Regions from separate parts of the Nocardia sp. NPDC055050 genome, predicted to be linked through region 1. Evidence: riboswitches for the same ligand, from Rfam matches in the RefSeq annotation. Region 1 holds a riboswitch; each other region holds the start of a gene.

Region 1 (13,896 bases):
TACCGCACTGATCAAGCGGTCTACATCGGCGGCGGTGGTGCCGAGGCCGATGCTGGCTCGGAGGGCGGCGTCGAGGCCGAGGCTCGCGAGGAGGGGGTGCGCGCAGAAGCGGCCGTCGCGCACGCCGATGGCGTGTTCGGCGGAGAGGTACGCGGCGACTTTGCCAGGGGCGACATCGGCGATCGTGAAGGCGACGATGCCCACACAGTCGGGACTGTCGGACCAGATACTGACCAGGTCGACGCCGGGGATCGCGGACAGGCCGTCACGCAGCCGGTCGGCCAGAAAGCGCTCGTGCGCGACGAGTTCGGTGGGATCGATGGCGGCCAGCGCATCGCAGGCAGCGGCAATAGCGGCCGCGCCGAGGACGTTCGGCGAACCGGCTTCGTGCCGCTGCGGCGCGCACGCCCATTCGACCTCTGTCACACCGACATTGCGCACCGCACCACCACCGGCCAGGTAGGGCTCACCCTCGTCCAGCCAGTCGCGCCGGCCGACGAGCACACCCGAACCGAACGGCGCGTACAGCTTGTGCCCGGAGAAGGCGAGGTAGTCGATCCCGGTTTCGCGCAGGGAGATCCGGCGATGCGGAGCCAGCTGCGCGGCGTCGACGAGGATGCGCGCACCACAGAGGTGGGCGATGGTCGCGAGCCGTTCCAGCGGCAGCACCTCACCGGTGACGTTGGACGCGCCGGTCACCGCGAGCAGCGCGGCAGGCTTGCTGCACAGCTCGGCGACGACACGCTGAATCGTCTCCTCGACCGTGGCGGCGGCCCGCACGACGCGACGACCGTGCTTCGCCCACGGCAGGAAGTTGGCGTGGTGCTCGATATCGAGTACCACGGTCTCCCCCGGCACGCACCCGGCCAGCAGGTTCAGCGAATCGGTGGTGTTGCGCGTGAACACCACGACCTGGTCGTCGTCGGCGTCGAGGAACCGGGCAACGGACCCCCGCGAGGCCTCGTAGCACTCGGTGGAGATCCGCGAGGCGTATCCCGCGCCCCGGTGCACGCTGGCGTAGAACGGCAGCAACTGCGAAATCCGGTCGGTGACCTGCTTCAACGCAGGCGCACTCGCCGCGTAGTCGAAGTTGGCGTAGGAGCTGGTACCGCCCTGAACGAGCGGAACCTGCAGGTCGGCACCGGAAACGGCGGCGATGGCACAGGTGGGGTCGATTACAGCAGTCATGACGAAATCCCGTCGGCTCAGGGACCCGCTCCTGAAGAGGTGGCCCGCGCTTGCCGCGCCCAATTCGGACGTCAGCCTGGTCGTCACCCGGAGCACCCCACCGCGGAGGAGGGTTGCCGACCAGCAAGCCGGGGCTGAACGCTGGTACTCGTGACCTGCAACGAGAGTGACAGACGACCACCGGACCTGTCAACCACCGATCGCCGGCGCGCTCGGAGCCGACCCCGGCCACGCACGAGATCTCCCGGTTCGGCGCGGCGGTCGGAGCGTCGCGACCGCAGCGGGAAATCGGTTGTCCACGTGCGCTTTCCTTTGCGACACTCCGGTGATGCCTGCCTTCGCCGATTTCGACCGACGCCACTACCCCACCGTCGATGTCGCCACCGGCTACGACGGCTGGGCCGACACCTACGAGCGCACCGTGATGGACGAGATGGACTCGGCGCTGCTGGATCGGCTTCGCCGCCCGGATTGGGCGGGCGTGCGCCAGGCGGTCGACCTGGGTTGCGGGACGGGGCGAACCGGCGCGTGGTTGCGCAGCCGCAGTAGCGCCGAGATCGACGGCGTCGATCTGAGCGCGGGCATGCTGGCCCGTGCCCGCGTACGCGGTGTACATCGCACACTCACCAAAGCCGACGTGTGTGCTACCGAATTGCCCAGCAGCACTTATGATCTCGTGATCTCCTCACTGATCGACGAACATCTGCCGGACCTGCGCCCGTTCTACACAGAGGCCGCGCGGCTGGCTGTCCCAGGAGCCACGTTCGCCCACGTCAGCTACCACCCACAGTTCATGATGGTCACCGGAATGCCGACGCACTACACCCCGGCTGGGGGCGATCCGATCGCGATCAGCACCCACCTGCACCTGCTGAGCGAGCACATCGCCGCGGGCACCGACGCGGGCTGGGTCCTCACCGAAGCGGCCGAGGCCCTGGTGGACGACGCTTGGCTCGCGGCGAAACCCAAGTGGGCCGACCTGCGCGGCCACCCGTTCACCATGGCGCTGGTCTGGACGCTCGGCGTCGCATAGGCACCGCGCCGCACGCTTCGAGGCACGCCCGACGCGAAGGGAATCGCCCATGAGGGGGCGTGGCGGAACTAGCATCCGACGAAGGGAATCGCTGCGCTGAGTGCTCGGCAGATCAATGTGGCGCTGCGGGTGGGGTCCGATGTCAAACCGGTACACAAGGGGTGAACTTTGCCCGTGATGGACGCCGTACGATCGAGTGAAGCGAAAATAGTCCACGTAGTTGATCGGAAGAAGACCATGTCACACGCCTTGAGCTCCACTTCGGCGGACGTGAGCGCCGATCTACCCGACGAATTCGTCCACCTGGCCAGGTTGGCGCTCGCCGGGCGCGAGCAGGACGTCGCAATGTTCGTGCGCCGCGCCGCGCGCCGCCACCGGCATGCCAGTCCCGAACTGGCCGATGCGCTGATCGCGCTGCTGCGCCAGAACCCCACGCGCGCCAATCCCCTACGCGCGGAAGTGGATACGCCGATTCCGGTCGACGGCGACAGCCGGCTGCCGCTGCTGCGGGTGATCCCGCCCGGCTCCACCGCCGAAGTGCCGATCCTGGCCGCCGAAACCTATGACGTGCTCACCCAGATCGTCGACGAACGCAGGCAGGCCGACCGGCTGGCCGCCGCCGATCTGACTCCGGCCGGCAGCTTGCTGTTCGTCGGTCCGCCCGGTGTCGGCAAGACGATGGCCGCGGCCTGGCTGGCCCACCAACTGTCGCTGCCGCTGGTGGTCCTGGACTTGGCGACCATCATGAGCAGCCTGCTCGGCAAGACCGGCACCAACCTGCGCCATGCCATCGACTACGCCAAGCAGCGGCCGTGCGTTCTGCTGCTCGACGAGCTCGACGCCATCGCCAAGCGTCGCGACGACGATCGCGACGTGGGCGAGTTGAAGCGACTGGTGACGGTGCTGCTCCAGCAGATCGACGACTGGCCGACCGGCGGGGGCCTGGTCATCGGCGCGACCAACCACGCCGATCTGCTGGATCCGGCCGTGTGGCGGCGCTTCGATGTGAGCGTGGAGTTCGCGCTGCCCGAGGCCGAGCAACGCTGCGAGGCGATTCGCCGATTCGCCGGGCAGCCACTGCCCGACGGCGCGGTGGACGCGGTCGCGCTGGCGTCGAAGGGCTTGTCGTTCAACGATATCGAGCGCGCGATGTTGCGATTGCGCAGGCGTTGCGTGCTCGAGGACCAGCTACTGCCCGGGCTGATGGCCGAGCATTCCGCGCGACTGGCAGCTGAACTTCCCAAAACGGATCGGTTACGGCTGGCACAGACGCTGACGGGCGTGTCAGGCTTGTCTCAGCGCCAGATCAGCGCGCTGACGGGGGTGTCGCGCGACACCATTCGTGGTTTCACGCATCGACGGGAATAACGTGGCAGCTGGGGGGATTCACCGGTGGCGGGACCGCGATTTCTGATCGGCTTCGGTGAGCGACTCACCGCGCCCATCTCCCCCAGCAGATCGGGCGGCTCGCCGCAGTCCCCGTACACGGTGGCGCAGGCGCGAGCCCGACTCGCGCCGATGCTCAGCGCGGCCACCTCGAGTGCGGACGCGTTGCCGAAGACGGCCTGCCCGGAGGACGAGACGGTCACGGCGGTCACTCTGCATCCGCAGTACCTGTCCAAAAGTGGTTATCCCACACGACTTCTCACATCGATGCAGTTGGATCCACTGGGCAGCAGGCCGGTGGCGATCGCGCCGGAGCACGGCCGACCACGGGCGAGCACCCTGCTGTTCCTGGCGACGACCCGCGTCAATCTGCAGTTGCTCACCGCGCGGATCAATGCCGATACACCGCTGGGCGGCGCCGAGATCGGAATCGTCAGCCTGGCGGAATTCCGGCTCAACAACGCCGCCGACAGGCTCAGACTCACAGCGCAACCGCGCGATTCGGAGACCGTCGCCGAATTGGTGCTGCACTCCGATCGCGACATCGCCCTGCAGGGTCTGCTCGACTTCTCCCGCGATCTCGATCTCGACGTGGCCATCGACCGCCGACTCGACAACGGTGGTCTGGCCTTCGTCCCCGTCACCGGAACCCATGCCGCCATCGCCGCGCTCGCCGGCTACTCCTTCACCAGGGTGATCCGCCGCATGCCGCGCATGCGCACCCAGCTCGGGCGCGACACCACCACCAGGACAGCGCTGTCGACGTTCCGCCCGGCCTTGCCGACGGCCGAGCCGACCGACCGGGAACTCACCATCGCGGTCTTCGACGGTGGGATCCCCGCACGCACTCCGCTGACCCGCTGGGTCGACGCCCACACCTTCGCCGACAGCGCCGCGCCGCAGCGCACCTATCTCGACCACGGCCACCGCGTCACCTCGGCGCTGCTGTTCGGCAGCGTGGACCCCGTCCAGCCGGTCCCGGTCCCCTACGGCTACATCGACCACTATCAGGTGCTCGACGAGGACACCGACGACGACCAGTGCGAGCTGTACTCGGCCATCGAGCGCATCGATACCGTGCTGCGCCAACGCAAATACGAGTTCGTCAATGTCAGCATCGGGCCCGAACTCCCCATCGAGGACGACGAAGTGCACGCCTGGACCGCGTTCTGGGACGACTACCTCAGCGACGGCACCACGCTGGCCACCATCGCGGTCGGCAACAACGGCGAGGCCGACAAGCCGAGTGGCAATGCGCGCGTGCAGGTTCCGGCCGACAGCGTCAACGCGCTCGCGGTCGGTTCGTCGGATCGGGTGGGAGCGCAATGGAATCGCGCGCCGTACTCCGCGATCGGGCCGGGCCGCTCCCCCGGCACCGTGAAGCCCGACCTGCTCGCCTTCGGCGGCAGCGATCACGAACCGTTCCACGTCGTCGAACCGGACGGCACCGCTGTTCCCGACTCCGGCACCAGCTTCGCCGCCCCGATGGCCCTGCGCGCCGCACTGGGCGCCCGCACCCTGTTCGGCCCGAAACTCGGTGCGCTAGACCTGAAGGCCCTGCTCGTGCACACTGCCGAAAGACGCACCAGTTCACCGGATTCCGACTCAGGACACGGCCGTATCGCCGCCACCCTGGCCGACATGGTTCTGTGCGGCGACGGCGAAGCCAGAGTTCTCTATCAGGGTGAGCTCACCCCCGCGAAATACCTGCGCGCCCGGATTCCGCTCCCCGCAGCGCTTCCCGCCGGGATGGTCCGCATTCGGGCGACCCTGGTCTTCGCTACCCCGGTCGACCCCGCCGACCCGGGCAGCTACACCCGCAGCGGCCTCGATGTCACGTTCCGTCCGCATGACGAGCGGTTCGCCGAACCGACCAGAATCCACCCGGATTCGGCTCCGTTCTTCCGCGCGACCGAACTCGACCCCGAGGCCGTGCTGCGCCGTGACTCCCACAAGTGGGACACCGTCTTGCACGCCGAGCGGAGCAAGCGCGTCAACAGCCTGCGCAACCCGGTCTTCGACATCCACCACACCGCCAGGGAATCGGGCCATCCCACCGTCAACGCACAGCCGATCCGCTACTCGATGGTGATCACCGTGCGCCACGCCAAGGTCGACGACCTGTACGAGCGGGTGCTCAGCACCTATGTCACCCAGCTCGAAGCGCTCCGCCCGGCGATCGAGATCCCACTCGATGTCTGAGTTCCCAGCGGAGATCTTCGTCGACCCGATCGCGGCGCGGCGGCTGAGTTGTCAGAGCGTATACCGGCTGCAGCACCTGGGCGCGCGGCTGTTTCCGTGGCAGGAGGAGACGTTCACCGAGATCCTGCTCGGCCATCTCACCGGGGTCGACTACCGCATCGACGCGCCGTGCCCCGATTGCGTGCCGCCGCGGCGGTGCACGTCGTGGGGGTCGGCGACGCAGGCGACGGGATCGGGTGGCCTCCGGCTGCTGACGCGACCGGAGGAGGGCGGTAACCGTGCCCGTGGCAGGCGTGGAGTCGGTGCGGATTTCATCTACAGCGTGCAGGACCCTTCAGGTGCCAGCGAAGTGCGGTTACTCATCCAGGCCAAGCGGGCCAGACAGGGTGAACCGATCAAATCGGCTGCTCTGCCTTCCGCGCAGCGAGCCGATCTGCAGGACGCCGCAGCGCATTTCGGCGCCACCGCGTACTACCTGTTCTACGCCGAGTCCGAGTCGGCGCACGTCGGTCACCTCACCCGCTGCGCCGAGCACACCAGCCCCTCGGATACCTCGATCGTGATCGTCCCCGCACAGGTCCTCACCCGCGCGTTCGACGAGGACAAGCGGGGTTCGATCGCGGCGGACCTCGTCTTCGCGCTCGGCCGCACCCTGCTGTGCCTGGACGGTTGCGCCCCCGCACCGGGCCTGTCGGCGTTCGACCGCGTCCTCGGCTTCGTCCGCGAGGACAATCCCGGCTACCAGCCCGTGGACCCGGCAACGCGACTGCCCGGCACGCCCGCCGTCACCGTCGTCGGCACCCGCGCCAAACCGCCCCGGCGGCCGCCGTCACGCCGCGTGACCCGCGCGGGGCACCAGGTCGGCGACGGCGAGATCCTGTGGGTCGACCTGAGCGCCGCCGACCGTTGGGCACAGGCGGGCAGCTCCTCGCACATCACGGAGCCCAGCTGGTACGACGGCGTCGACGCGGACCGATTGCGCGAGCGAACCAGCAAGTACTGGCGACTCGCGCTGCACCGGGCTGTCGCGGTGCGGTACGTCGCAGCCTGGGCCGACGGTGAGGTTCGCGCGGTCTACCGCGTCCTCGACGATTCCCTGGTCATCCACCATGACCACGGCGGCAAGATCTCGTTCGACCTCGCCGATCTCGATCCCGCATCGAGCATCCACGCTCAGGTCCGGCGCCGCGCCGAGACCTATCAGTCCGGGCGCTCGCCACGCGCACGCAACGTGGTCGGTTACCCCTGACCGATTGCCCCCGAGTTGCCTGATCACACCCAGTTTCCAACCATCTACGCACCCCATGATGGACACCCAAGATGATTGGGCACCTCCACTATTTGCTAGAGTTCCCTCTCATGTCCACGAACACGAACTCCGTCCGCGGCCTTCCGCGCTACCCGGTGTACGCGCTCGGACGGCTCACCAAGGCGCTGCACGCCGAGATCGGCGTCCCGTTGCGCGATCACTGGGTGCTCACCTTCATCGAGGAAAACGCCGACCTGACGCAGAAGAAGGTGGGCGACGCGCTCGGTATCGACCGCAGTGAAGTCGTCCGCCTGATCGACGCGCTGGAACGCGCCGACCTGGTAGAGCGCACCCGCGACGGCAAGGATCGCCGCAAATACCGGCTGCGGATCACCGAGGCCGGGCGCAAGCAGTGCAAACGCACCGACAAGCTGATCGCCGAGGCCACCGCCCGCGTGCTGAGCGGCCTGGATGAAGACGAACAGCGGACGCTGCACCGGCTGGCGGTCACCGCCCTCGGCGAATTGCCGGAATCACCGTCGTGAACAGCGCCGACGGCACGCCTTTCGCTGCCGTCCGGCAACACCCGCACCGAGTACCGTTGGCATCTGGTGACCATCCTGTTTGCCCTCCGGTAACCCGCTCATGAAACAACAGACACCACCGATGGGGGTCAACCGATGAGAGGTGGACTGAGCACGATGCTCGAGCCACACACTGAGGTACCGGCGGTCCTGCGCGACCCGCTGTTGCGCGCGGATCTCGCCGCGCCGCCGCGCACCCTGGTCGACATCCTGACCAGCACCGCCCTCGCACACCCGGACGCACCGGCCATCGACGACGGCACCGTCGTGCTCAGCTACATGGAACTGATCGCCACGATCGAGGCCAGGATGGCCGAGCTCACCGAGGCGGGCGTGCGACCGGGCGACCGGGTCGGCGTGCGGATGCCCTCGGGCTCCGCCGCGCTGTACGTGACGATTCTGGCCGTGCTCTACTGCGGCGCCGCCTACGTGCCCGTCGACGCCGACGACCCGCAGGAGCGAGCCAGGCTCGTCTTCGGCGAGGCGAGAGTGAGCGCGATCGCCACCGGCGACGGCATCGAGTCGGCCACCACGGCCACCGGCGACCACGACTGGAACACCCTGCCCACCCCCGCCGACGACGCGTGGATCATTTTCACCTCCGGCTCCACCGGCACCCCGAAAGGGGTTGCGGTAACCCATCGCAATGCCGCCGCCTTCGTCGACGCCGAGGCCCGGCTCTTCCTGCGAAAGGCCCCGATCGGCCCCGGCGACCGGGTCCTGGCCGGCCTGTCGGTGGCCTTCGACGCCTCCTGCGAGGAAATGTGGCTGGCCTGGCGCAACGGCGCCTGCCTGGTTCCGGCGCCGCGCGATCTGGTGCGCACCGGCGCCGACCTCGGCCCATGGCTGATGCGCCGCGAGATCAGCATCGTCTCCACGGTGCCGACGCTGGCCGCGACCTGGCCTGCCCAGGCGCTGGAATCGGTGCGACTGCTGATCTTCGGCGGCGAAGCGGTACCTCCGGAGCTGGCCGAACGGCTGACCGGCGCCGACCGCGAAGTGTGGAACACCTACGGGCCCACCGAGGCGACCGTGGTCGCCTGTGCCGCGCTGCTCACCGGCGAGATGCCCGTCCGGATCGGCCTGCCGCTCGACGGCTGGGACCTCACCGTCGTCGACCCGCAAGGCAACCCGGTAGGCGAAGGCGAAACCGGCGAACTCGTGATCGGTGGCGTCGGACTGGCCCGCTACCTCGATCCGGCCAAGGACGCCGAGAAGTACGCGCCGCTGCCCTCCCTCGGGTGGGAACGCGCTTATCGCAGTGGGGATCTGGTCCGCAACGATCGCGAGGGCCTGATCTTCCTCGGCCGCGCCGACGACCAGATCAAGATCGGTGGCCGCCGCATCGAACTCGGCGAGCTCGACAACGCGCTCCAGCATCTGCCGGGTGTCAGCGGCGCGGCCGCCGCGATCCGAACCACCAAGGCCGGCAACAAGATTCTCGTCGGCTACCTCACCGGCGCCGGTCCTGATTTCGACGTGAAGAAGGCCAGAGAGATTCTGGCCGAACAACTTCCGGCTCCGCTGGTGCCGCGACTGGCTGTCGTCGCCGACCTGCCGACCCGCACCTCCGGCAAGGTCGACCGCGACGCACTGCCATGGCCGCTGCCGTCGACCGACGAACCCGAGACCGGACTGTCCGGCACCGCGGCGTGGGTGGCGAACCTGTGGGACGCGATCCTCGGCACCCAGCCCACCGATCTCGACGCGGAATTCTTCGATCTCGGCGGCGGCTCACTGTCGGCGGCGCAGCTCGTCGGCGCGTTGCGTGAGCGGTACCCGCACGTCACCGTCGCCGATCTCTACGACCACCCGCGGCTCGGTTCGCTGGTCGAACTGCTCGACGGCAGCGCACCGGTCGCGGCCGTCGACGTGCGCGTCGTGCAGCCGACGCCGCTGCGCGCCCAGATCGCCCAGGTGCTGGCCACGGTCCCGCTGACCACCCTCACCGGGTTGCAGTGGGTCACGTGGCTGACCGTGGTCTCGGGCATCGCGGGCTGGTCGGGCTCGCTGCCGTGGCTGCCACGCCTGTCCTGGTGGTGGATTCTGCTGGCGTTCGTACTGTTCATCTCGCCGATCGGCCGCATGACGATCTGCGTGGCGGGCGCCCGAATTCTGCTCGCCGGACTTCGGCCCGGGTCCTACCCCCGCGGCTCGGCCGTGCACCTGCGTCTATGGGCCGCCGTACGCCTGTCCGAGGCCAGTGGCGCCGAAAGCCTGTCCGGCGCACCGCTGATGGTTCCGTTCGCTCGCGCGCTCGGCGCCAAGATCGGCAAGGGCGTCGACCTGCACAGCCTGCCGCCGGTCACCGGCATGCTCGAACTCGGCGACGGCGCCAGCGTCGAACCCGAGGTCGACCTGTCCGGCTACTGGGTCGACGGCGACATCGTGCACATCGGCGGTATCACCATCGGTGACGGCGCGGTGATCGGCGCCCGCTCGATCCTGCTGCCCGGCACCAAGATCGGCAAGAAGGCCGAGATCGCCCCGGGCTCCGCCGTCTCGGGCAAGGTCAAGGGCGAACAGGAATGGGCGGGTTCGCCCGCCACCAAGACCGGGAAGGCACCGCGCCGCTGGCCCGACCACTCCCCGGAACGCGCCAGGCACTGGCTGGTCGTGTTCGGCCTGTCGTCGATGGTGCTGGCCGCGATGCCCGTGTTCGGCCTCGCCGTCGGCGGCACCTTCATCGCGTGGTGGGTCCGCGAGGAGACCACGATCAGCGCCGCCGCCCTGCACGGTTTCGCCATCCTGCCGCTCGCCACGCTGCTCAGTCTCGGCGTGTACGCCGTGGCGACCGTGCTCGCGGTGCGGCTGCTCAGCATCGGTCTGCGCGAGGGCTACCACCCCGTGCGCAGCCGGACCGGCTGGCAGGTGTGGGCCACCGAACGCCTGCTCGATTCCGCCCGCACGTTCCTGTTCCCGCTGTACGCCAGCCTGCTCACCCCCGTCTGGCTGCGCCTGCTCGGCGCGAAGATCGGCAAGAACGTCGAAGCGTCGACCGTGCTGATGCTGCCCAAGTTCACCGTGATCTCCGACGGTGCGTTCCTGGCCGACGACACCATGATCGGTAGCTACGAACTCGGTGGCGGCTGGCTGCGCATCGGCGAATCCAAGGTCGGCAAGCGCGCCTTCCTCGGCAATTCGGGGATGACCGCGCCCGGTCGGCGCGTGCCCAAGAACGGTCTGGTCGCGGTGCTCTCGGCCGCGCCGAACAAGGCCAAGGCAGGCTCGTCCTGGCTGGGCAGCCCGCCGGTGCGGCTTCGTCGCGCGACCGAATCCAGCGACACCTCGCGCACGTTCGATCCGCCGCTGCGGCTCAAGCTGGCCCGTGCCTTCGTGGAGACCTGCCGGTTGATCCCGGTGATGGTGACCTTCGCCATCGGTCTCGGCGTGCTGCTCGTGCTGGCGTTGATCGCTCAGCACACCGATTACCTTGTCGCGGCTCTTGTCTCAGGTCTGGTACTGATGGCCGCGGGCGCTGTCGCCGGTGCCATCGCGGTGGCCGCCAAGTGGTTGATCGTCGGGCGGATTCGCGCGGTGGAGTACCCGCTGTGGAGCTCGTTCGTGTGGCGCAACGAGGTCTCCGACGCCTTCGTCGAGACCGTCGCGGCGCCGTGGTTCGCGCGGGCCGCCACGGGTACTCCCGTCATGAATCTGTGGCTTCGCGGACTCGGTGCCAAGATCGGCCGCGGGGTATGGTGCGAGTCCTACTGGCTACCGGAGGCGGACCTGGTGACACTCGGTGACGGCGCGACCGTGGAGCGCGGCTGCGTGGTGCAGACACACCTGTTCCACGACCGCATCATGTCCATGGACACCGTGACACTCGACGCGGGCGCCACCCTCGGCCCGCACTGCGTCGCCCTGCCCGCCGCCCACATCGGTGCCGGCGCCACCATCGGCCCGGCGTCGCTCGTCATGCGCGGCGACGTGGTTCCGCCGTCGACTCGCTGGTGGGGCAATCCCATCGCGCACTGGACCGATCCCGCCTCGACGCGGGAGTCGAGGCAGCGCGGAGCCGCCTGATGCGGAGCAAGTTCTACGAGGACCCCATCGACGCGTACCTGCCGCAGAACGGCAATCGCGGCTACCGCGTGTCCCGCTACGAGCTGGAGCTGAGCTACCGGCCCGCCAGCAACCGGCTCGCCGGGCGTGCGGTGATCATCGCGGTCACCACTGCGGTGCGGCCGTGGTTCACCCTCGACATGTCGCAGGCATTGATGGTGTCGAAGGTTCTCGTCAACGGATCGAAGGCGGTGAAATTCGTCCATCAGCAGGGCAAGCTCGCGCTCACGCCGCAGCAGAAGATCCCCGCCGGTGGCGTTCTCGAGATCACCGTCCACTACTCGGGCACCCCCAAGCCGGTGCGCGGCCCGTGGGGCGAGGTCGGCTGGGAAGAGCTCACCGAGGGCGCGCTGGTGGCGAGCCAGCCCAACGGCGCCGCGTCCTGGTTCCCGTGCGACGACCACCCGAGTTCCAAAGCCTCCTACCGGATTTCGATCACCACCGACAGCCCGTTCTACGCGCTGGCCAACGGCACCCTGGTCGGTAAGCAGGCCAAGGCCAGCCAGACCACCTGGGTGTACGAGATGGCCGAGCCGATGGCGAGCTATCTGGCGACGATCCAGATCGGCAACTACCGCAAGTACCGGGTCGGCGCCGTCGGTGAACCCGTACCGATGCACGCGGTCATCCCGCCACGGTTACGGGCGAGCTTCGAACACGACTTCGCGCGTCAGCCCGAGATGATGGCCCTGTTCACCGAGCGGTTCGGACCGTACCCGTTCGACGACTACTCCGTGGTCGTCACCGACGACGAGCTCGACATTCCGATCGAGGCGCAGGGCATTTCGATCTTCGGTGCCAACCATTGCGATGGCAAGCGCGGTGCGGAACGTCTTGTCGCACACGAACTCGCGCATCAATGGTTCGGCAACAGCCTCACGCTGAAGCGGTGGCAGGACATCTGGCTGCACGAAGGTTTCGCCTGTTACGCGGAATGGATCTGGTCCGAAGCGTCCGGTGGACCGACCGCCGATCAGCTGGCGCGGGCGGCGCGCGCGAACCTGGCGCGTCAGCCGCAGGACATCATCGTCGGCGATCCCGGACCCAAGGACATGTTCGACGACCGGGTCTACAAGCGCGGGGCGCTCACCCTGCACGCGCTGCGGCTGGAACTACGCGACCATCTGTTCTTCGAGCTGATTCGCGAATGGACCGCGCGCTTCTTGCATTCCTCTATTACAACGGAGGAGTTCGTCGACCTGGCCGGTCATTACAGCGTGGCGCCGTTGCGTGGGTTGTTCGCGATCTGGCTCGGGACCAAGCCGCTGCCGCAACTACCGCCGCTGGGCGGGCAGGCGCATCAGAACACCAGATAGCGCTGGGCCAATTCCTCGATGAGCGGATCGTCGGCCTGCACCATCTCCAGCGCCTCGAGATCGTCGGCGACCGAGATGGTCCTGGCGTCGTCCTGCTCGGGGTCGGGTCCGTCCTGGGCGAGCTGACGCTGCAACTTCCGCCGGACTCTGTCTTTCAGTGAATCGCCCATATCTCCAGGGTGCCCGGTAATCAGCTCGCGAACCAGCGTCAGACGGGGGTGAGCCACGTTCCCCATGGCGTGTTGCGGAGCACGGTATAGAGGGCGAGCAGGCCGAAGAAAGACCACACGGTCACCGCGCTGAGCCCGGGCACGCGCCACCGCTGTCCGCGACGAGCGCGCAGGATCCAGTCGATGACGAAGACCGCGAAGGCCACGGTCAGCGGCAGGGCCAGCAGATTGCTGTGCAGCGAGTCGACGATGTTGCCGTCGGTGAGGTTGTGCATCGCGCGCATGCCGCCGCACCCGGGGCAGTACACCCCGAACAGCGCGTACACCGGGCACAGCCCGTAGGAACCCTCGATGTGGGGGTCACGGAAATGCAGCAGGGCCAGCGTGCCGACGCCGAGACCGGCGGCGAGCAGCGGTGGCGTCATCCGCTGCCAGGTCGAGCGCGCGGTACCCCGGTTCGGGTCCGCGCCGGAAAACTCGGCCGTGACGTGCGTTTTGTCCACTCCAATACGGTAGCGGCGGCCGTCCGCCGCCGCCAGCGCGACCGATGCCCGATCGTGCCCATCCGGTGTAATTTTTCGCTGATTTCAGGCGATTTCACAATGTCAGCACGCTCGGTGACCCAGTTCACAACAAGTGGGACACTGTGACCCGCTAACACTAGCTAGCACCCTGGCTTGCACTGTACGGTGGCCTACGACAC
Region 2 (3,675 bases), on a different contig from region 1:
GGAGGCGCGCAGCATGTCCTCGCGCTCCACGACCTTCACGCGCTCACGGCCTTCGGGCTCGCCGAGGGCGCGCTCGTGGGCGTCGAGGCGGTACCAGCCCGCCCAGGTGGTGAACGGGATGCCCTTGCCCTCGAGGAACTCGGTGACGGCGTCGAGCTCGGGCTTCGGCGCGGGGGCGAAGGCCTTGGCGTCGTCGAGCAGGCAGGCGATGGTCTCGTTGGCGTCGCCCTTGGTGTGGCCGATGAGGCCGACCGGGCCGCGCTTGATCCAGCCGGTCACGTAGGTGGCGGGCATGAATCGGGCGTCACCTTCGGCGGTGTCGTCGGCGATCACGCGGCCGGCCTCGTTGGGCACCGTGCCCGCCTGATCGTCGAACGGCAGCTGGGTGACGTTCTGCGAGAGGTAGCCCACGGCGCGGTACACGGCCTGGATGTCCCAGTCGGTGAAGTTGCCGGTGCCCTTGACGTTGCCGGTGCCGTCGAGCTGGGTGCGTTCGGTCTTCAGGCCGACGACCTTGCCGTCGGCGCCGAGGACCTCCGAGGGCGATTCGAAGAAGTGCAGGAACAGCTTGTGCGGGCGGTCGCCGTGGTCGCGGATGGCCCACTGCTCCAAGGTGTTGGCGACCATGTCGACCTGCTTGGAGTTGCGGCGGGCGGCTTCGGAGCCCTCGTCGTAGTCGATGTCCTCGGGGTTGACGATGACCTCGATCGTCGGCGAGTGATCCAGTTCGCGCAGCTCGAGGGGCGTGAACTTGGCTTGCGCGGGACCACGACGACCGAACACGTGGACCTCGAGGGCCTTGTTGCCCTTGAGACCTTCGTAGACGTTCGGCGGGATCTCGGTCGGCAGCAGTTCGTCACCGGTCTTGGCGAGCACGCGCGCGACGTCGAGGGCGACGTTGCCGACACCGAGCACGGCGACCTTCTCGGCATCGAGGGGCCAGGAACGCGGGACGTCGGGGTGGCCGTCGTACCAGGACACGAAGTCCGCGGCGCCGTAGGAGCCGTCGAGGTCGATGCCGGGGATGGCCAGGGCGCGGTCGGCGTTGGCGCCGGTGGAGAAGATGACCGCGTCGTAGAACTGGCGCAGGTCGTCGAGGGTGATGTCGGTGCCGTAGTCGATGTTGCCGAGCAGGCGGACCTGATCTTTGTCGAGGACCTTGTGCAGGGCGGTGATGATGCCCTTGATGCGCGGGTGATCGGGCGCGACGCCGTAGCGGATCAGGCCGAAGGGCGCGGGCATACGCTCGTAGAGGTCGATGCTCACGTCGGCATCGGACTTCATCAACGCGTCGGCGGCGTAGATACCGGCCGGTCCCGCACCCACGATCGCAATGCGAAGTGGGCGAGTCGCTGCAGTCTGTTCGGTCATTTCTACGCGCACCCTTTGGTCGAGAACTGATTTGACGGCGTCAACTTAGCTTAGGCTAAGTCGGACATCCGCTTACTGGCAGCTGCCATCGACGTCGGCAGCCGACCGCAATCAAGGCGATTCTAGCTGCGGCGTTGCAGCCACCCGGCGCGCGGTGTAGCTGCCCGCGCGGGTCTGTCAGGATTACAGCATGAACGAGGAGCAAACAGGCTCGGATGACCAGCCCGTAGTGGTGGATCAGACCGACAAGCGTTCCATCGTCCCGTTCGTCGCGGCCGCGGTGATCGCGATCATCGTGCTCATCGGCATCGTGGCGGGTGGACTGCTCTCACCCGCTGAGAAAAATGTCACAGAGGCCGACCGTCTCGCGGCCGCCGTCACCAACTATATCGACGCGCGCTCGCGCAGCGACCTCCGTCCGCCGACCGGTGTGGCCTGCCCCGGGTTCGACGAGGAGAAATCCGGCCTCGGCGAACAGCTCGGTGGCCCGAAATCCACTGTCACGATCGACGGCAAGGGTTTCGAGAACGCCACCGTCAACGGCGACCGCGCCAAGATCGACGCGGCGCTCGTGGTCAACGGCAACCCGGCGGCGAGCAACTGGAAACTGACCCGCGTCGACAGCGCGTGGCTGGTGTGTTCCTTCTGAATCGTTTGACACGATGACCGGTGCCGAGGCAATCTCAGATCGCAAGGTCATGAGTGCCAGCGTCAAGCCCCGGCTCGCTGGTCGGCAACCCTCCTCCGCGGTGGGGTGCTCCGGGTGACGACCTGGCCGTGTGTTCGGGGATTTCCGGCACGGCAAGAGCGGATTCACGCAGGAGGATCGACATGACTTACGCCGGCGACATCACCCCTGAGAAGGCGTGGGAGCTGCTCACCGAGCACCCCGGCGCTGTGCTGGTCGACGTGCGCACCGAAGGCGAGTGGGCACACATCGGCATTCCCGACACCAGTTCCATCGAACGCCCTGCCCACTTCATCGAGTGGGTCGACGGCACCGGCACCCGCAATCCCGAGTTCGGCGTGCAGCTCGAGAAGGCACTCGCCGGTCGCCCCGACGACGCACCCGTGGTGTTCCTGTGTCGCTCCGGTCAGCGTTCCGCGCACGCGGCGAACCTGGCGACCGCGGCGGGCGTGGCACCGTCCTACAACGTGCTCGACGGTTTCGAAGGTGGTCCCGACGCGTTCGGTCAGCGCGGCAGCACCGGTTGGCGCGCTGTCGGCCTGCCGTGGCGTCAGGCATAAGGAGAAAAGCATGATCACCGGTGGTTCGTTCGACAAGCCACTGCCCGAAGGCGTCGGTCCCGGCACGCTCGGCGTGCGCGGCGGTCTGCGCCGTTCCGGCTTCGACGAGACCTCCGAGGCGCTGTACCTGACCTCCGGTTTCGTCTACGAGAACGCCGAAGCCGCCGAGGCCGCGTTCACCGGCGACGTCGAGCACTTCGTCTACTCGCGTTTCGGCAACCCGACCGTGGCCATGTTCGAGGAGCGCATCCGCCTGCTCGACGGCGCCGAGGCGGCCTTCGCGACCGCGTCCGGCATGTCGGCGGTGTTCACCGCGCTCGGCGCCCTGCTGAAGGCGGGCGACCGGCTCGTCGCCGCCCGCAGCCTGTTCGGGTCCTGTTTCGTGGTCTGTAACGAGATCCTGCCGCGCTGGGGTATCGAAACCGTGTTCGTCGACGGTGACGACCTCGACCAGTGGGAGCAGGCCCTCTCCGTCCCCACCCAGGCCGTGTTCTTCGAGACCCCGGCCAACCCGATGCAGACCCTCGTCGATGTCCGCAAGGTCACCGAGCTCGCCCACGCCGCGGGCGCGAAGGTGGTGCTGGACAACGTCTTCGCCACCCCCCTGCTCCAGCGCGGTTTCGAACTCGGCGCCGACGTGGTGGTCTACTCCGGTACCAAACACATCGACGGCCAGGGCCGCGTCCTCGGCGGCGCCATCCTCGGTGCCCAGGACTACATCGACGGCCCCGTCAAAACCCTGATGCGCCACACCGGCCCTGCCCTGAGCCCCTTCAACGCCTGGACCTTGCTCAAGGGCCTGGAAACCATGCCGTTGCGCGTGCGCCACTCCACCGAGTCGGCCCTGCGGGTAGCCGAGTTCCTGGAGACCAAGGATTCGGTCGACTGGGTGAAATACCCCTTCCTGGAATCACATCCGCAACACGCACTGGCCAAAGAGCAGATGACCGGCGGCGGCACCGTAGTCACCTTCGCCCTCAACGGCGAAGACGGCAAGAAGCGAGCCTTCGAGGTCCTCAACCGCCTCCGCATCATCGACATCTCCAACAACCTCGG
Region 3 (13,896 bases), on a different contig from region 1:
TTCGACATCTGGACGTGGAACGGGAAGTCCACGCCGGTCATCTTGATCATGTCGTCGGTCCAGACGCCGGTCGCGCTGATCACGGTGCGGGCCCGAATGGTGTGTGTCAGACCGGTTTCCAGGTCTTCGACACGCGCGCCGACGACCTTCTCGCCGTCGCGTTCCAGCCCGATCACCTTGGTCCGGGTCAGCACCGTGGCGCCGTTCTCGGCGGCGGTCCTGGCGATCATCATCGTGTGGCGGGCGTCGTCGACCTGCGCGTCGTAGTAGCGGATGGCGCCGGTGAGCGCGTCGTCACGTAGCGCGGGCGCGAGTTCCAGTGCGCCGGAGCGGGTCAGGTGCTTGTGCATCGGGACCGTGCGCGCGCCACCGAGGGTGTCGTAGAGGGCGATACCGGCGCCGATGTAGGCGCGCTCCCACACCCGGTGCTGGAGCGGGAACAGGAACGGCACCGGGTGCACCAGGTGCGGTGCGAGCGTATTCAGCAGTAGCCCACGTTCTTTGAGCGCCTCGCGCACCAACGCGAAATCCATCTGTTCCAGGTAGCGCAGGCCGCCGTGGATGAGCTTGGACGAACGGCTCGAGGTGCCTGCGGCGAAATCGCGTGCCTCGACCAGGGTTACCGACAGGCCGCGCGAGGCGGCGTCGAGCGCGGCGCCGGCGCCGGTCACGCCACCACCGATGACCAGGACATCGACCTCGGCGGTGTCGAGCGTGCCGACAGCCTGCTCACGGTAGGTGGGGTCCAGTTGCACAGACACGATGATCTCCTTCTCGAAAGTATCCGGGGTGACTCAGATTTCGGCCCAGTCGAGCGTGCGCTCGACGGCTTTGAGCCAGCGGCGGTAGCCGTGTTCGCGTTGCTCCGCGGACCAGGTGGGGTACCAGCGGACGTCTTCGGACCAGTTGTCGAGCAGTTCGCCGGTGCCGCTCCAGAAACCGACGGCCAGTCCGGCGGCGTAGGCGGCGCCGAGCGCGGTGGTCTCGGCGACGACCGGTCGCGAGACCGGGACGCCGAGCAGGTCGGCCTGGATCTGCATGGCCAGCTGGTTCACGGTGACGCCGCCGTCCACCCGCAGCGTCGCCAGTCGGACCCCGGCGTCGCGCTGCATGGCCTCGACCACGTCGCGGGTCTGGTAGGCGATGGATTCCAGGGTGGCCCTGGCCAAGTGGGCGTTGTTGCTGTAGCGCGAGAGCCCGACGACCGCGCCGCGCGCATCGGGTCGCCAGTACGGCGCGAACAGACCGGAGAAGGCAGGCACGAAGTACACGCCGCCGGAGTCGGCCACCTGCCCGGCGAGGTCTTCGATCTGCGCCGCGCCCGCGATGATGCCCATCTGGTCGCGCAACCACTGCACGGCCGACCCGGTGACCGCGATCGACCCCTCCAGCGCGTAGGCGGGCTTGTCGTCGCCGAACTGATACGCGACCGTGGTGATCAAGCCGTGGTTCGAGCGCACGATCTCCGTGCCGGTGTTGAGCATCAGGAAATTGCCTGTGCCATAGGTGTTCTTGGCCTCGCCGGGCTGGAAACACACCTGCCCGACACCCGCGGCCTGCTGATCGCCGAGCACGCCCGCGATGGGCACCGAGCCTTTGAACGGGCCGTCGGGCTTCGTCGTCCCGAACAGTCGCGGATTCGCCGACGGCGCGATGGCGGGCAGCATGGCGCGCGGGATGCCGAAGATCGCGAGGAGGTCGTCGGCCCAGTCGAGGGTTTCGAGATCCATCAGCATGGTGCGCGAGGCATTGGTGGGGTCGGTGACGTGCACGCCGCCGGTGAGGTTCCAGATCAGCCAGCTGTCGAGGGTGCCGAACAGGGCGTCGCCACGCTCGGCATCGGCGCGCACGCCCGCGATGTTGTCCAGGATCCACTTCAGCTTGCCGCCGGAGAAGTACGGCGCGGGCGGCAGGCCGGTCTTCTCGCGGATGAGCGCGCTGTGCCCGGCGGCGTCGAGGTCGGCGATGATGCGGTCGGTGCGGGTGTCCTGCCAGACGATGGCGTTGCCGTAGGGGCGGCCGGTGTGGCGGTTCCAGACAACGGTGGTCTCACGCTGGTTGGTGACGCCGATGGCGGCGAGGTCGTCGGCCGTGAGATCGGCGAGCGAGAGGGCGGTCTTGACGACGGTGCGGGTGCGTTCCCAGATCTCGTCCGGATTGTGTTCGACCCAGCCGGGGCGCGGCATGATCTGCGAGTGTTCGAGCTGGTGGCGGGCGACCACGGTGCCCCTGTGGTCGAAAACCATGAATCGCGTCGACGTCGTGCCCTGGTCGATCGCGCCCACGTACCGGTTCATTTTCTCGCCTTCCCGGACCTCGTCGTCGAGTCCGCCGTTCGGGCACCTGTGCCCGAAGCCCACGCTAGGAACGCGCGGACGCGGGCACCACAAGCACCGTTCGACAATGCTGAACGGTGGTAGGTTCGGGCCCATGCCCGGCCCGATCCAGTCGATCGAACGCGCCGCCGCCGTGCTGCGGCTGCTGGCGCGCGGACCGGGGCCGCTGGGTGTCGGTGAGATCGCGGCCGCGCTCGACCTGGCCAAACCCACCGCGCACGGCATCCTGCGGACGCTGCTCGGGGTCGGATTCGTCGGCCAGGACGCGCTCACCGGCAAGTACCTGCTCGGCCCCGCGATCGGCGAACTCGGAACCGATCGGCTCGACGTGAACGAGTTGCGCTCGCGGGCGATCCATCGGGCCGACGCCCTCGCCTCGCGCTCCGGGGAATCGGTACGGATCGCGGTAGCGCGGGATACCGGGATCACGGTGATCCACCACGTCTTCCGGCCCGACAACAGCGAGCAGGCCCTGGCAGTCGGCGAGGTACTGCCCGCCCATGCGACCGCACTCGGCAAGGTCCTGCTCGCCTACGACGCCGCGGCGAAAGCCGGTGCGCTCCAGGCATTCACCCGGCGGACGATCACCGAACGCGACCGACTCGACCGCGCGATCACCGAGGTGCGACGGCGGGGCTGGGCAGACGAAGTCGAGGAGTACCGCTCGGGCGAAGCGGGGATCGCCGCGCCGATTCGAGCCAGAGGTGGCCTCGTCGTCGCTGCCATCGGCATCACCGGGCCGATGGATCGGCTGTGCGACAACCGTTTACAAACCCGACAGGCCGCGATCGAGCAGGTGCGCGCCGCCGCTCTCGCGGTGCACCGCGATCTGACGGCAGCGCAATGAACTGTGCCACCACGCTTTTCACTGCGACCGTCCCCTTGAACAGGCGCGCCGCTACCGTGACACCCCTCACCGCCGACGAAAGCAGCTGCCGATGACGCAACGCTTCGTGCTCGCCATCGATCAGGGCACCACCTCGAGCCGGTGCATCGTCTTCGATCAGCACGCCCGGCTGGCCGGAATGGCGCAGCGGACCCACCGTCAGCATTATCCCAGGTCGGGCTGGGTGGAACAGGACGCGCTCGAGATCTGGCGCACGGTGGAGCGGATCGTGCCCGCGGCGCTGCGCGATGCCGGAATCACCGTCGAGCAGGTGGCCGCGATCGGGATCGCCAATCAGCGCGAGACCACCGTTGTCTGGGATCGGCACACCGGTTTGCCGGTTCGGCTTGCCATCGTCTGGCAGGACGTACGCACCGAAGAGCTGGTCGATCAGATGAGGGAATCGCCTGGAGCACACCGCATTACCGAGTTGAGCGGGCTTCCCCTTGCCACGTATTTCGCCGCACCTCGCCTGCGCTGGCTACTCGACAATGTCGACGGTCTGCGCGCCAGAGGCGAACGCGGCGACGTTCTCTTCGGGACCATGGAGTCCTGGCTCATCTGGAATCTGACCGGCGGCGCCGAGCACGTCACCGACGTCACCAACGCCGGCCGCACCCTGTTGATGAATCTCGCCACCCGCCAGTGGGACGCGGAACTGTTGCGGTTCTTCGGCATTCCAGCCGCCATGCTTCCCCGCATCGAACCGTCGACCGGCGATTTCGGCACCGCGAGTACCGTCGTCCCCGGCGTGCGGATCGGCGCCGCCCTCGGCGACCAGCACGCGGCCCTGTTCGGCCAAACCTGCTTCGCCCCGGGCGAAACCGAATGCACCTACGGCACCGGCGGCTTCCTCATGATGAACACCGGCACCGAACTGATCCGCTCCCGGCACGGCCTGCTCACCACCATCGGCTACCAGGTCGGCTCCGAACCGGTCTACGCCCTCGAAGGGCCGATCGCGGTCACCGGATCTCTCGTCCAGTGGCTGCGCGATATCGTCGGCCTGATCGCCACCGCACCCGAGATCGAAACTCTCGCAAGCACAGTCGACGACAACGGCGGCTGCTACCTGGTTCCCGCCTTCTCCGGCCTCTACGCCCCGCACTGGCGCAGCGACGCCCGAGGCCTGCTCATCGGCCTGACCTCCTACGTCACCAAGGGCCACCTGGCCCGCGCCGTCCTGGAGGCCACCGCCTGGCAGACCCGCGACGTGGTCGAAGCCATGAACGCCGACGCGGGTCTCCAGGCGAAGTCCCTGCGGGTAGCAGGCGGCATGGCCTCCAACAACCTGCTCATGCAGATCATCGCCGACGTCCTCGACACGCCGGTCATGCGCCCGCTGGTCACCGAAACAGTCTCCCTCGGCGCCGCCTACGCGGCGGGCCTGGCCGTCGGCTACTGGCCCGATCTCCAAGGCCTACGCCGCAATTGGAAGGTCGCCGCCCAATGGATACCGTCGCCGGACCGTCGAATACGCGAGGAAGAATACGAACGCTGGCAACGAGCCGTCCAACTCAGCGTCGGCTGGGCGCGGCCCGCCGACTGAACCGCCGAGGTAGAGACAACTCGCTGCGTCAGCCGAAGAGTTCGTCGGTACGAGTGGCGGTGACCGCCTGCGTCAACCACGCGTCGAGCTGGTCGAGGTCGGTACACGCGGCGAGCTGCGCCCGCTGCGCGGCGGACAGCTCGAGCCCGCGGGCAGTCAGCACGGTGAGCACCGCGTGCGCAGCAGTCTCGGCGACCTTCGCGTCCACCTCCGCGAGCCCCTCCTCGCGCCCCTTCGCCATGTACTTGGTAGCGATGCGGCCGCGATATTGAGGCGTGCTCTCCATCAGTTCCTCCAAGCGTTGGCTCAGCATGTGGGGCACTGTATGCCGAGGTACGCAAGGGCCCCAATCAGTTACAGCGTGTTATGCGCCGACCGGCGTTGCAGGAAAACCGTGAGGGTGAACAGGAGGACACCGGCGACGGCCAGGAGCGCGCCGACCATGGCGGGGGCGGTGTAGCCGAGGCCCGCGGCGATGACGAGGCCGCCGAGCCAGGCGCCCGCAGCGTTGGCCATGTTCAAGGCGGCGTGATTGAGGGCGGCGGCGAGGGTTTGGGCGTCGGCGGCTACGTCCATGAGGCGGGTTTGGAGGCCGGGGGCCAGGGCCGCGCCCGAGGCGCCGACGAGGAAGGCGCCGATCGCGGCGGTGACGGGGTTGTGCGCCGCCAGGACGAACCCGGCCAGGATCACGACCATCGCGATCATGGCCACGAAGATCGAGCGGTCGACGCCGCGGTCGGCGAGGATGCCGCCGCCGATATTGCCCACGATCATGCCGAGACCGAACAGCGCCAGCACGATCGGCACCGCGCCGATGGGCATGCCCGCGACATCGGTCATCGTGGTGGCGATGTAGGTGTAGACCGCGAACATGCCGCCGAAGCCGATCGCGCCCACGGCCAGGGTGAGCAGCACCTGCGGGCGTCGCAGCGCCCCGAGTTCGGTTATCGGGTTGGTGATCTTCATGCTGGTCAGCGCGGGGACATAGCGCCACAGAGCGGCCACCGTGGCCACGCCGATCACGGCGACGACCACATAGGCGTCACGCCAGCCCAGGTGCTGACCGAGCCAGGTCGCGCCGGGCACCCCGATCACATTCGCCACGCTGAGCCCGAGCATCACCGCGGCCACGGCCTTGGCTCGCTGCCCCACGGGCGCGAGCGTGGCGGCGGCCAGCGAGGCGACGCCGAAGTACGCGCCGTGCGGCAGACCGGACACGAACCGCGCGAGCACGAGCGTGCCGAAGGTCGGCGCGAGCACGGTCCCGATATTGCCGAGCGTGAACGCGACCATCAACACGATCAGCAACTTCTTGCGCGCCACCCGCGCGCACAACGCGGCGATCAGCGGCGCACCGACCACGACCCCCAGCGCGTACGCCGACACCGCGTGCCCGGCCGACGGCTCGGAGATATCGAAGGCCCGCGCGATATCGGGCAGCAACCCCATGGTCACGAACTCGGTGGTCCCGATCCCGAATCCACCCAGCGCCAACGCGAGCATCGCCGGGACGTGCCAGCTGGTGCGTGGCACGTCGAGGCGATCGGGGGCTGCGATGGAAGAAGTCACGCTTCCATGCAACGGGCACGACGACCCATTAGCTACCCGAAACGAGCGTGAGTTACCCCACCGTGGGAACAACCGCCGAGTACGGACGCAAAAGCGCTCGCATCGGATTCGATGCGAGCGCTTTCTCACAGCCGTGCAGGTTCGCGGTTGCGAACCGGGGCTATCTCACTTCAGAGCGCGAGCCAGGTTGACGTCCAGCGCGCCGAGGAATTCCTCGGTGCTCAGGTAACCCTGGTCGCCGCCGACGAGCGCGGCGAGGTCCTTCGTCATCTGACCACCCTCGACGGTCTTGATGACCACGTCCTCGAGCGCCTGCGCGAAGCCGATCACCTCGGGGGTGTTGTCCAGCTTGCCGCGGTGTTCGAGGCCACGGGTCCAGGCGAAGATCGACGCGATCGGGTTGGTCGAGGTGGGCTTGCCCTGCTGGTGCTGACGGTAGTGCCGGGTGACCGTGCCGTGCGCGGCCTCGGCCTCACAGGTCTTGCCGTCCGGGGTGAGCAGCACCGAGGTCATCAGGCCGAGCGAGCCGAAGCCCTGGGCCACGGTGTCGGACTGCACGTCGCCGTCGTAGTTCTTGCAGGCCCAGACGTAGCCGCCCTCCCATTTCATGGAGGAGGCGACCATGTCGTCGATCAGGCGGTGCTCGTAGGTGAGGCCCGCCGCGTCGAACTCGGCCTTGAACTCGGCGTCGAAGACTTCCTGGAAGGTGTCTTTGAACATGCCGTCGTAAGCCTTGAGGATGGTGTTCTTCGTGGAGAGGTACACCGGGTAGTTCTGCTGCAGGCCGTAGTTGAACGAGGCCCGCGCGAAGTCCTCGATGGACTTCTTGAAGTTGTACATACCCATGACGACGCCGCCGTCTTCGGGCATCTTCACGACCTCGTGGATGATCGGCTCGCTGCCGTCTTCCGGGGTGAAGGTCAGCGTGACGGTGCCCGCCTCGTAGACCTTGAAGTCGGTGGCGCGGTACTGGTCGCCGAAGGCGTGACGGCCGATGATGATCGGCTTGGTCCAGCCGGGCACCAGCCGGGGCACGTTGGAGATGATGATCGGCGCGCGGAAGATGGTGCCACCCAGAATGTTACGGATGGTGCCGTTGGGCGAGCGCCACATCTTCTTGAGGCCGAACTCTTTCACCCGCGCTTCGTCGGGGGTGATGGTGGCGCATTTCACGCCGACGCCGTACTTCTTGATGGCATTGGCCGCGTCGACGGTGACCTGGTCGTCTGTCTTGTCGCGGTACTCGATGCCGAGGTCGTAGTACTCGAGGTTCACGTCGAGATAGGGATGGATCAGCTTGTCCTTGATGAACTGCCAGATGATCCGGGTCATCTCGTCGCCGTCGAGTTCTACAACGGTGCCTTCAACCTTGATCTTGGACATGGATCTTCGTGTCCTCCTCGGTGGGTGCCCTTATTGCACGGCTAGGCGAACACGCTTGTGAGCGGACCCCAGCAGTTCCAACAGACAACGTATATGCCCCGCGTTGTCTGCGGGACGTGTGGTGCAAACAAGACGAGCGTACTGCTGTCCCCCACCTCACCGCGACGGGAGGCCCCACTGTGCGGGACAACCCTGCCGGCCCGCCTGTTATCACCCGATCGGGCCTTGACCGGCTACTGAGTGGTAACAAGAGGCCCGCGCCGTAGCGCGGGCCTCGTCGAGAAGGTCAGACCGCGACGGGTATCGCGGCCGCGTGTTCGTCGCCTTCGATCAGGTTCTCCGGCTTGTCGCGGATCATCACCGCGATCACCACGGCGGCGGCGAGGAAGAAGCCGGCGCCGATATAGAACGCGACGTCGTAGCTGTAGATCGAGGCGCGTTCGATCAGGTGGTCGACGGTCGGGTTGTCGGTGACGTAGTTCTCGGCGGCCTGCACCGACAGGGTGGTCAGCAGGGCGGTGCCGACGGCGCCGCCGACCTGCTGGGCGGCGTTGAGCAGGGCACTGGCGACACCGGAGTCCTCGGCGTCGACCTGATGCAGGGCCACGGCCTGCATCCCGACGAACAGCGGGCCCATCCCGAGCGCCATCAGCAGCTGCGCGGGCAGCACGCTCAGCGCGTACCCGTCGCCGTAGCTCAGTTGTGCCAGCCACAGCAGTCCCACGACGCCGAGCAGCGCGCCGACCACCATGAGCGGACGCGGCCCGAACTTGGGCATCAGCGAACTGGTGATGCCCGCCGCGATCCCGATGCCCACGGGGAACGGCAGGAACGCGATGCCTGCCTTCAGCGGCGAATAGCCCAGGGTGTTCTGGTAGTAGAAGCTCAGGAACAAGAACATGGCGAACATCGCGATCGGGATCAGCAGCGCGGCCAGCAAGGCGCCGCCGCGATTGATCTCACCCGGAATTCGCAACGGCAGCAGCGGGTTCGCCGAGCGTGCCTCGATGAAGACGAACGCGATGAGCAAGGCGAAGCCGGCCCCGAGCAGGCCGAGGGTGCTGCCCGCCAGCCAACCGTGTTCGGCAGCGCGACTGAATCCGTAGACGATCGACACCAAGCCGAATGTCACGGTGACGGCGCCGGGCAAGTCGTAGCCGCCGGTTCTGGGCACCGGGATATCGCGCGCGATCACCGCCACCGCACCGGCTACCGCGATGAGCGCGATCGGCGTGTTCATCAGCAGCGTCCACCGCCACGACGCGAATTCGGTGAGCGCGCCGCCGACGATCAGCCCGAACGCGATGCCACCGGCGGTGATGCCGGCGAACACCGCGAACGCGCGGGCCCGTTCCTGCACGTCGGTGAAGATCACCGACAACAGCGACAAGGCCGCGGGGGCGAGCAGCGCGGCGAACGCACCCTGCAGACCTCGGCCGACGAACAACTGCGGACCGGTCTGCGCGAGCCCCGCCAGCGCCGACGCGGCGGCGAAGCCGACCAGGCCGACCAGGAAGATCCGGCGCCGGCCCAGGTAGTCGGCCATCCGTCCGCCGAGCAGCAGCAGCCCGCCGAAGATGAGCGTGTACGCGGTGAGCGCCCACTGTTTGTCGCCGTCGCTGATCCCCAGGTCACGCTGGGCATAGGGCAGGGCGATCGTGATCACGGTGGCGTCGAGCACCACCATCAGCTGGGCGGCGGAGAGCACGACCAGCGCCCACCACCGCATCGAACTCTGTTGGGAATCAACATGTTTCGTTTCTATCTCGGTGCTGGTCACCAGGACTCCTCGTCACTCGATCAGTGTGAACCAATCCTGGCACTGTGAGACAATTGGCGTCAAGAGAAAAATGTCTGACTGCGCCAATTGACCTAGTTGGACAGATAAAGCGGCCGACACGGTAGGCTGGTGAAATGCTGGACTCGACCACTCCGATCAGCGCCGACCGGACGACCGAACCGGCTGCCGGCGTGCCGCTGGGCCTGCGCGAGCGCAAGAAACTCCAGACCAAAGCCGCGATCGTGGCGGTCGGACTCGAGCTGTGCGACAGCCAAGGGTTCGACGCGACGACGGTCGAGCAGATCGCCGCGGGTGCCGATGTGTCCCCACGCACCGTCAACCGGTACTTCGCGCTCAAGGAAGACATCGTGCTGGCCCCGATCGACGACTTCGGGGTCTCCGTCGCCGTCGCGCTGCGCTCCCAGCCGAACACCGGCAACGAACTCCAGGCACTGTGCGGCGCCTACCTGGAGGTGGTCCAGGCCGAGGCGGATGCGGACGGCATCCGGTTCATCCGCCAGTTCCTGCAGATGCAGCGGATCATGCGCACCAGCCAGTCGGTCAACGCGCGCGCGCTGGAATACGCGGAGAAGAAGAACGTCGCGGTGTGCACCGAGCTCGCGCAGCGGATGGGCACGTCACCCGAGGACTTCACGGTGAAGCTGGTAGCCGGGATCTGGCAGATGCTGTGCCATCTCTCGGTCGCCGATACCGAGCAGGCACTGCTGAGCGGGTCACCGACGGTAGCTGTTCGGGTCACGCGCGACGCCGTGCTGCGCGCCTACCACGGTTTGCGGCAGGTCTGTGGCGCACCGGTGGACGACACGCCAGGCTTCGGCACACCGTCCGGCGAGTGATCTTCGGCGGGAAATGCGGGGGAAGTTTCCGCCCGCGGGAGATCTCCGGTTAACATGACGGCAAGGTCATGAGTACCAGCGCCAAGCCCCGGCTCGCTGGTCGGCAACCCTCCAGCTGCGGTGGGGTGCTCCGGGTGATGACCGGGCTCTCGAAAGTCGAGAGCAAGCGCGCACTGCAGGAGGCCCCCATGTGTTGTTGCCAGTCGATCCGACCCAGTTGACGAGATCCCCCGGCTGACACCCATTTGGAGCACGACATGACTGACTCTTCCCTGCCCGAGAACTGGTCCTTCGAGACCAAGCAGGTCCACGCGGGCCAGGCCCCCGACGCGAGCACCAACGCGCGGGCGCTGCCGATCTACCAGACCACCTCCTACACCTTCCGCGACACCGATCACGCCGCCGCGCTGTTCGGTCTCGCCGAGCCGGGCAACATCTACACCCGGATCATGAACCCCACCCAGGACGCGGTGGAGCAGCGCGTGGCCGCGCTCGAAGGTGGCGGCGCGGCGCTGCTGCTGGCCTCGGGCCAGGCCGCGGAGACCTACGCGATCCTGAACCTGGCGAGCGCGGGCGACCACATCGTGTCCAGCCCGCACCTCTACGGCGGCACCTACAACCTCTTCCACTACTCGCTGCCCAAGCTGGGAATCACGGTCTCGTTCGTCGAGGATCCCGATGACCTCGCGCAGTGGGAAGCCGCGATCCAGCCGAACACCAAGGCGTTCTACGGCGAGACCATCGCCAACCCGAGCAGCGCGGTGTTCGACATTCCCGGCATCGCCGGTGTCGCGCACGCGAACGGCCTTCCGCTGATCGTGGACAACACCGTCGCGACCCCCTACCTGATCCAGCCGCTGGCCCACGGCGCCGACATCGTCGTGCATTCGGCGACGAAGTACCTGGGTGGGCACGGTGCGGCCGTGGCGGGCGTGATCGTCGACGGCGGCACCTTCGACTGGACGGTGCGCGACGCCGACGGCAACGCGCGCTTCCCCGGCTTCACCGAGCCCGACCCCAGCTACCACGGTGCGGTGTTCGCCGATCTGGGCGCGCCCGCGTTCGCGCTGAAGGCTCGCGTGCAGTTGCTGCGCGATCTGGGTGCCGCGGTCTCGCCGTTCAACGCGTTCCTCATCGCCCAGGGCATCGAGACGCTGAGCCTGCGGGTCGAACGGCATGTCAGCAATGCCGAGGCGGTCGCGAAGTTCGTCGCCGAGCAGCCGGGCGTCGACGCGGTGTTCTACGCGGGCCTCGAGTCCTCGCCCTGGTACGCGCGAGCCAAGGAGCTGGCGCCCAAGGGTGCGGGCGCGATCGTGGCGTTCGAGCTGGCAGGCGGCGTCGACGCGGGCAAGAAGTTCGTGGACGCGCTCAGCCTGCACAGCCATGTAGCTAACATCGGTGATGTGCGTTCACTCGTGATTCACCCGGCGTCGACCACGCACTCGCAGTTGACGCCCGAAGAGCAGCTGGCGGCCGGCGTCACCCCCGGCCTGGTCAGGCTCGCGGTGGGCATCGAGGGAATCGACGACATTCTGGCCGATCTGCGGGCCGGGTTCGCGGCGGCGACGACGTGACTGTGAGCACCGAATCGCCGATCGCCCGACCAGGAACCGGGGTGGCCCTGCTGCCGCCGCCGGACGGGCGCGTCGGCCTGGTCGCCATCGGGGATGTGGCGCTGGAGAACGGCGCCGTCGTCCCCGATGTGCGGCTGGCGGTGCAACGCTGGGGCGAGCTCTCGCCCACCCTGGACAACGTGGTGCTCGTCGAACACGCGCTCACCGGCGACTCCCATGTCGTCGGTGGGCCCGACGGGGCGCCCGGCTGGTGGGAGGGCATGGTCGGGCCCGGCGCGCCGATCGACACCGACGAGTGGTGTGTGATCGCGACCAACGTGCTGGGCGGCTGCAAGGGCAGCACCGGCCCGTCCTCACTCGCCTCCGACGGAAAGCCATGGGGCGCGCGGTTTCCCGAGCTGAACATCCGTGACCAGGTGAAAGCCGAAGCGCAGTTGTTCGAGGTGCTCGGGATCGAGCGGCTCGGCGCTGTCGTCGGCGGCTCGATGGGCGGCATGCGGGTGCTCGAGTGGATCATCGGCCTGCCCGAGCGGGTTTCAGCCGCGCTCGTGCTGGCCGTGGGCGCCCGTGCCACCGCCGACCAGATCGGCACCCAGACCACCCAGATGGCCGTCATCACGGCCGATCCCGACTGGCAGGGCGGCGACTATCACGGCACCGGTCGCGCGCCGATGACCGGCATGGGCCTGGCCCGGCGGATCGCGCACCTGACCTACCGCACCGAGGGCGAACTCGATCACCGCTTCGCCAACAAGGCACAGGGCGACGAGGACCCGTGGACCGGCGGACGGTACGCGGTGCAGAGCTACCTCGAGCACCAGGCCGACAAGCTGTGTTCGCGCTTCGATCCGGCCACCTATGTACTGCTCAGCGAGGCCATGAACCGCCACGACGTGGGGCGCGGGCGCGGCGGCGTCGCCGCCGCGCTGGCCTCCACCGCGGTGCCGTGCGTGGTCGGCGGAGTCGACTCGGATCGCCTGTACCCCCTGCACACCCAGGCCGAGCTGGCCGAAGGACTGCCGGGCTGCGCGGGTCTCGAGATCGTGCACTCCCGCGACGGGCACGACGGGTTCCTCACCGAGGCGGCCGCCGTGTCGAAGCTGCTCACCGAGACGATGCGCTTGGCGCGGGAGAACCGCTGAGCCGTCAGGGTCCGGTCAGCAGAGTGACGATCGAGCGAACGTAGGCCTGAAGTCGTTCGCGCGGATACTCTTCCGGCTCGCCGACCCCCAGTCGACCGAGCACTTCGGCAATGGTGAGGGTCGAGTTCGCGAGTAGTCCGGCATCCATGCCCGACCATCGCGGCAGCACGGAGATACCCATGCGGACAAGCGATTCCGCGCGCTCCAAGATCTCGGCGCGCGAAGCACGAAGCGCCGCGCGATATTCGTCGGGCGCACTCGCCGGGGTGGCGAGGATCAGCCGCCAGCGGGTCGGATTCGCCAGTGCCACACCGACGAACGCTTCGACGGTCGCCGAGGCGGCGGCCAACGGATCGGCGCCGAGCAGGTCTTCGGGCAGCGTGTCGGCGATCTGATCCAGTCCGCGTTCCCGTTCGCGTTCCAGCAGCGCTTCGACGAGTTCGGCGCGGGTCTTGAACACCGTGTACAGCACAGGTTTTCCGACGCCCGCCTCCTGCGCGACGGCCTCCATGCTCAACTCGTGCAGTTCCATCCGGCCCAGGACCGTGAACGCGGCGTCGAGAAGTTGCGCGCGGCGCTGCTCCGGCGGCAGGCGCGGCGCATAGCGGCGTCGAGGTCGCTGCTCCTGCGTCGAGGTCACCGCCCACCTGCCTTTCGCTCGCCGACGATACCCGCCGACCCTGTCGGCACAAATCCTACGCAACCGTTGTATTCACGTCGAGCCATTGCTACGGTGGTGTTGTATTCAACTGTTTCTCGCACTGCAAAGGGGCATGTGCAATGGCTTTCGATGCGTCGACTCTGCGTCGCGACGACTACG

Evidence for each region. A riboswitch is a leader RNA that binds a small molecule or an ion and turns the genes downstream of it on or off. The one in region 1 is predicted to bind S-adenosylmethionine.
Region 2: linked by a shared signal. The riboswitch ahead of ACWGCN_RS13665 (rhodanese-like domain-containing protein) and the one ahead of ACWGCN_RS21225 (aminotransferase class V-fold PLP-dependent enzyme) in region 1 are both predicted to bind S-adenosylmethionine.
Region 3: linked by a shared signal. The riboswitch ahead of ACWGCN_RS34980 (bifunctional o-acetylhomoserine/o-acetylserine sulfhydrylase) and the one ahead of ACWGCN_RS21225 (aminotransferase class V-fold PLP-dependent enzyme) in region 1 are both predicted to bind S-adenosylmethionine.

What each region holds. Positions count from the first base shown of each region.
Region 1 covers NZ_JBSGVG010000020.1:44,351-58,246, reverse strand. Annotated here, with positions in the region: gene ACWGCN_RS21225 (aminotransferase class V-fold PLP-dependent enzyme) at 1-1,188, opposite strand, end outside; SAM riboswitch class IV at 1,230-1,344, opposite strand; gene ACWGCN_RS21220 (class I SAM-dependent DNA methyltransferase) at 1,517-2,221, shown strand; gene ACWGCN_RS21215 (AAA family ATPase) at 2,459-3,589, shown strand; gene ACWGCN_RS21210 (S8 family peptidase) at 3,614-5,809, shown strand; gene ACWGCN_RS21205 (hypothetical protein) at 5,802-7,058, shown strand; gene ACWGCN_RS21200 (MarR family winged helix-turn-helix transcriptional regulator) at 7,169-7,603, shown strand; gene ACWGCN_RS21195 (Pls/PosA family non-ribosomal peptide synthetase) at 7,760-11,668, shown strand; gene ACWGCN_RS21190 (M1 family metallopeptidase) at 11,668-13,023, shown strand; gene ACWGCN_RS21185 (hypothetical protein) at 13,008-13,193, opposite strand; gene ACWGCN_RS21180 (DUF2752 domain-containing protein) at 13,232-13,696, opposite strand.
Region 2 covers NZ_JBSGVG010000010.1:223,753-227,427, reverse strand. Annotated here, with positions in the region: gene ACWGCN_RS13675 (FAD-dependent oxidoreductase) at 1-1,371, opposite strand, end outside; gene ACWGCN_RS13670 (Rv0361 family membrane protein) at 1,562-2,020, shown strand; SAM riboswitch class IV at 2,066-2,185, shown strand; gene ACWGCN_RS13665 (rhodanese-like domain-containing protein) at 2,203-2,619, shown strand; gene ACWGCN_RS13660 (O-succinylhomoserine sulfhydrylase) at 2,630-3,675, shown strand, end outside.
Region 3 covers NZ_JBSGVG010000072.1:924-14,819, reverse strand. Annotated here, with positions in the region: gene glpD (glycerol-3-phosphate dehydrogenase) at 1-761, opposite strand, end outside; gene glpK (glycerol kinase GlpK) at 795-2,297, opposite strand; gene ACWGCN_RS35015 (IclR family transcriptional regulator) at 2,431-3,183, shown strand; gene glpK (glycerol kinase GlpK) at 3,275-4,771, shown strand; gene ACWGCN_RS35005 (hypothetical protein) at 4,800-5,084, opposite strand; gene ACWGCN_RS35000 (MFS transporter) at 5,126-6,274, opposite strand; gene ACWGCN_RS34995 (NADP-dependent isocitrate dehydrogenase) at 6,506-7,723, opposite strand; gene ACWGCN_RS34990 (MFS transporter) at 8,010-9,503, opposite strand; gene ACWGCN_RS34985 (TetR family transcriptional regulator) at 9,638-10,360, shown strand; SAM riboswitch class IV at 10,425-10,535, shown strand; gene ACWGCN_RS34980 (bifunctional o-acetylhomoserine/o-acetylserine sulfhydrylase) at 10,618-11,934, shown strand; gene metX (homoserine O-acetyltransferase MetX) at 11,931-13,076, shown strand; gene ACWGCN_RS34970 (TetR/AcrR family transcriptional regulator) at 13,081-13,716, opposite strand; gene ACWGCN_RS34965 (oxygenase MpaB family protein) at 13,857-13,896, shown strand, end outside.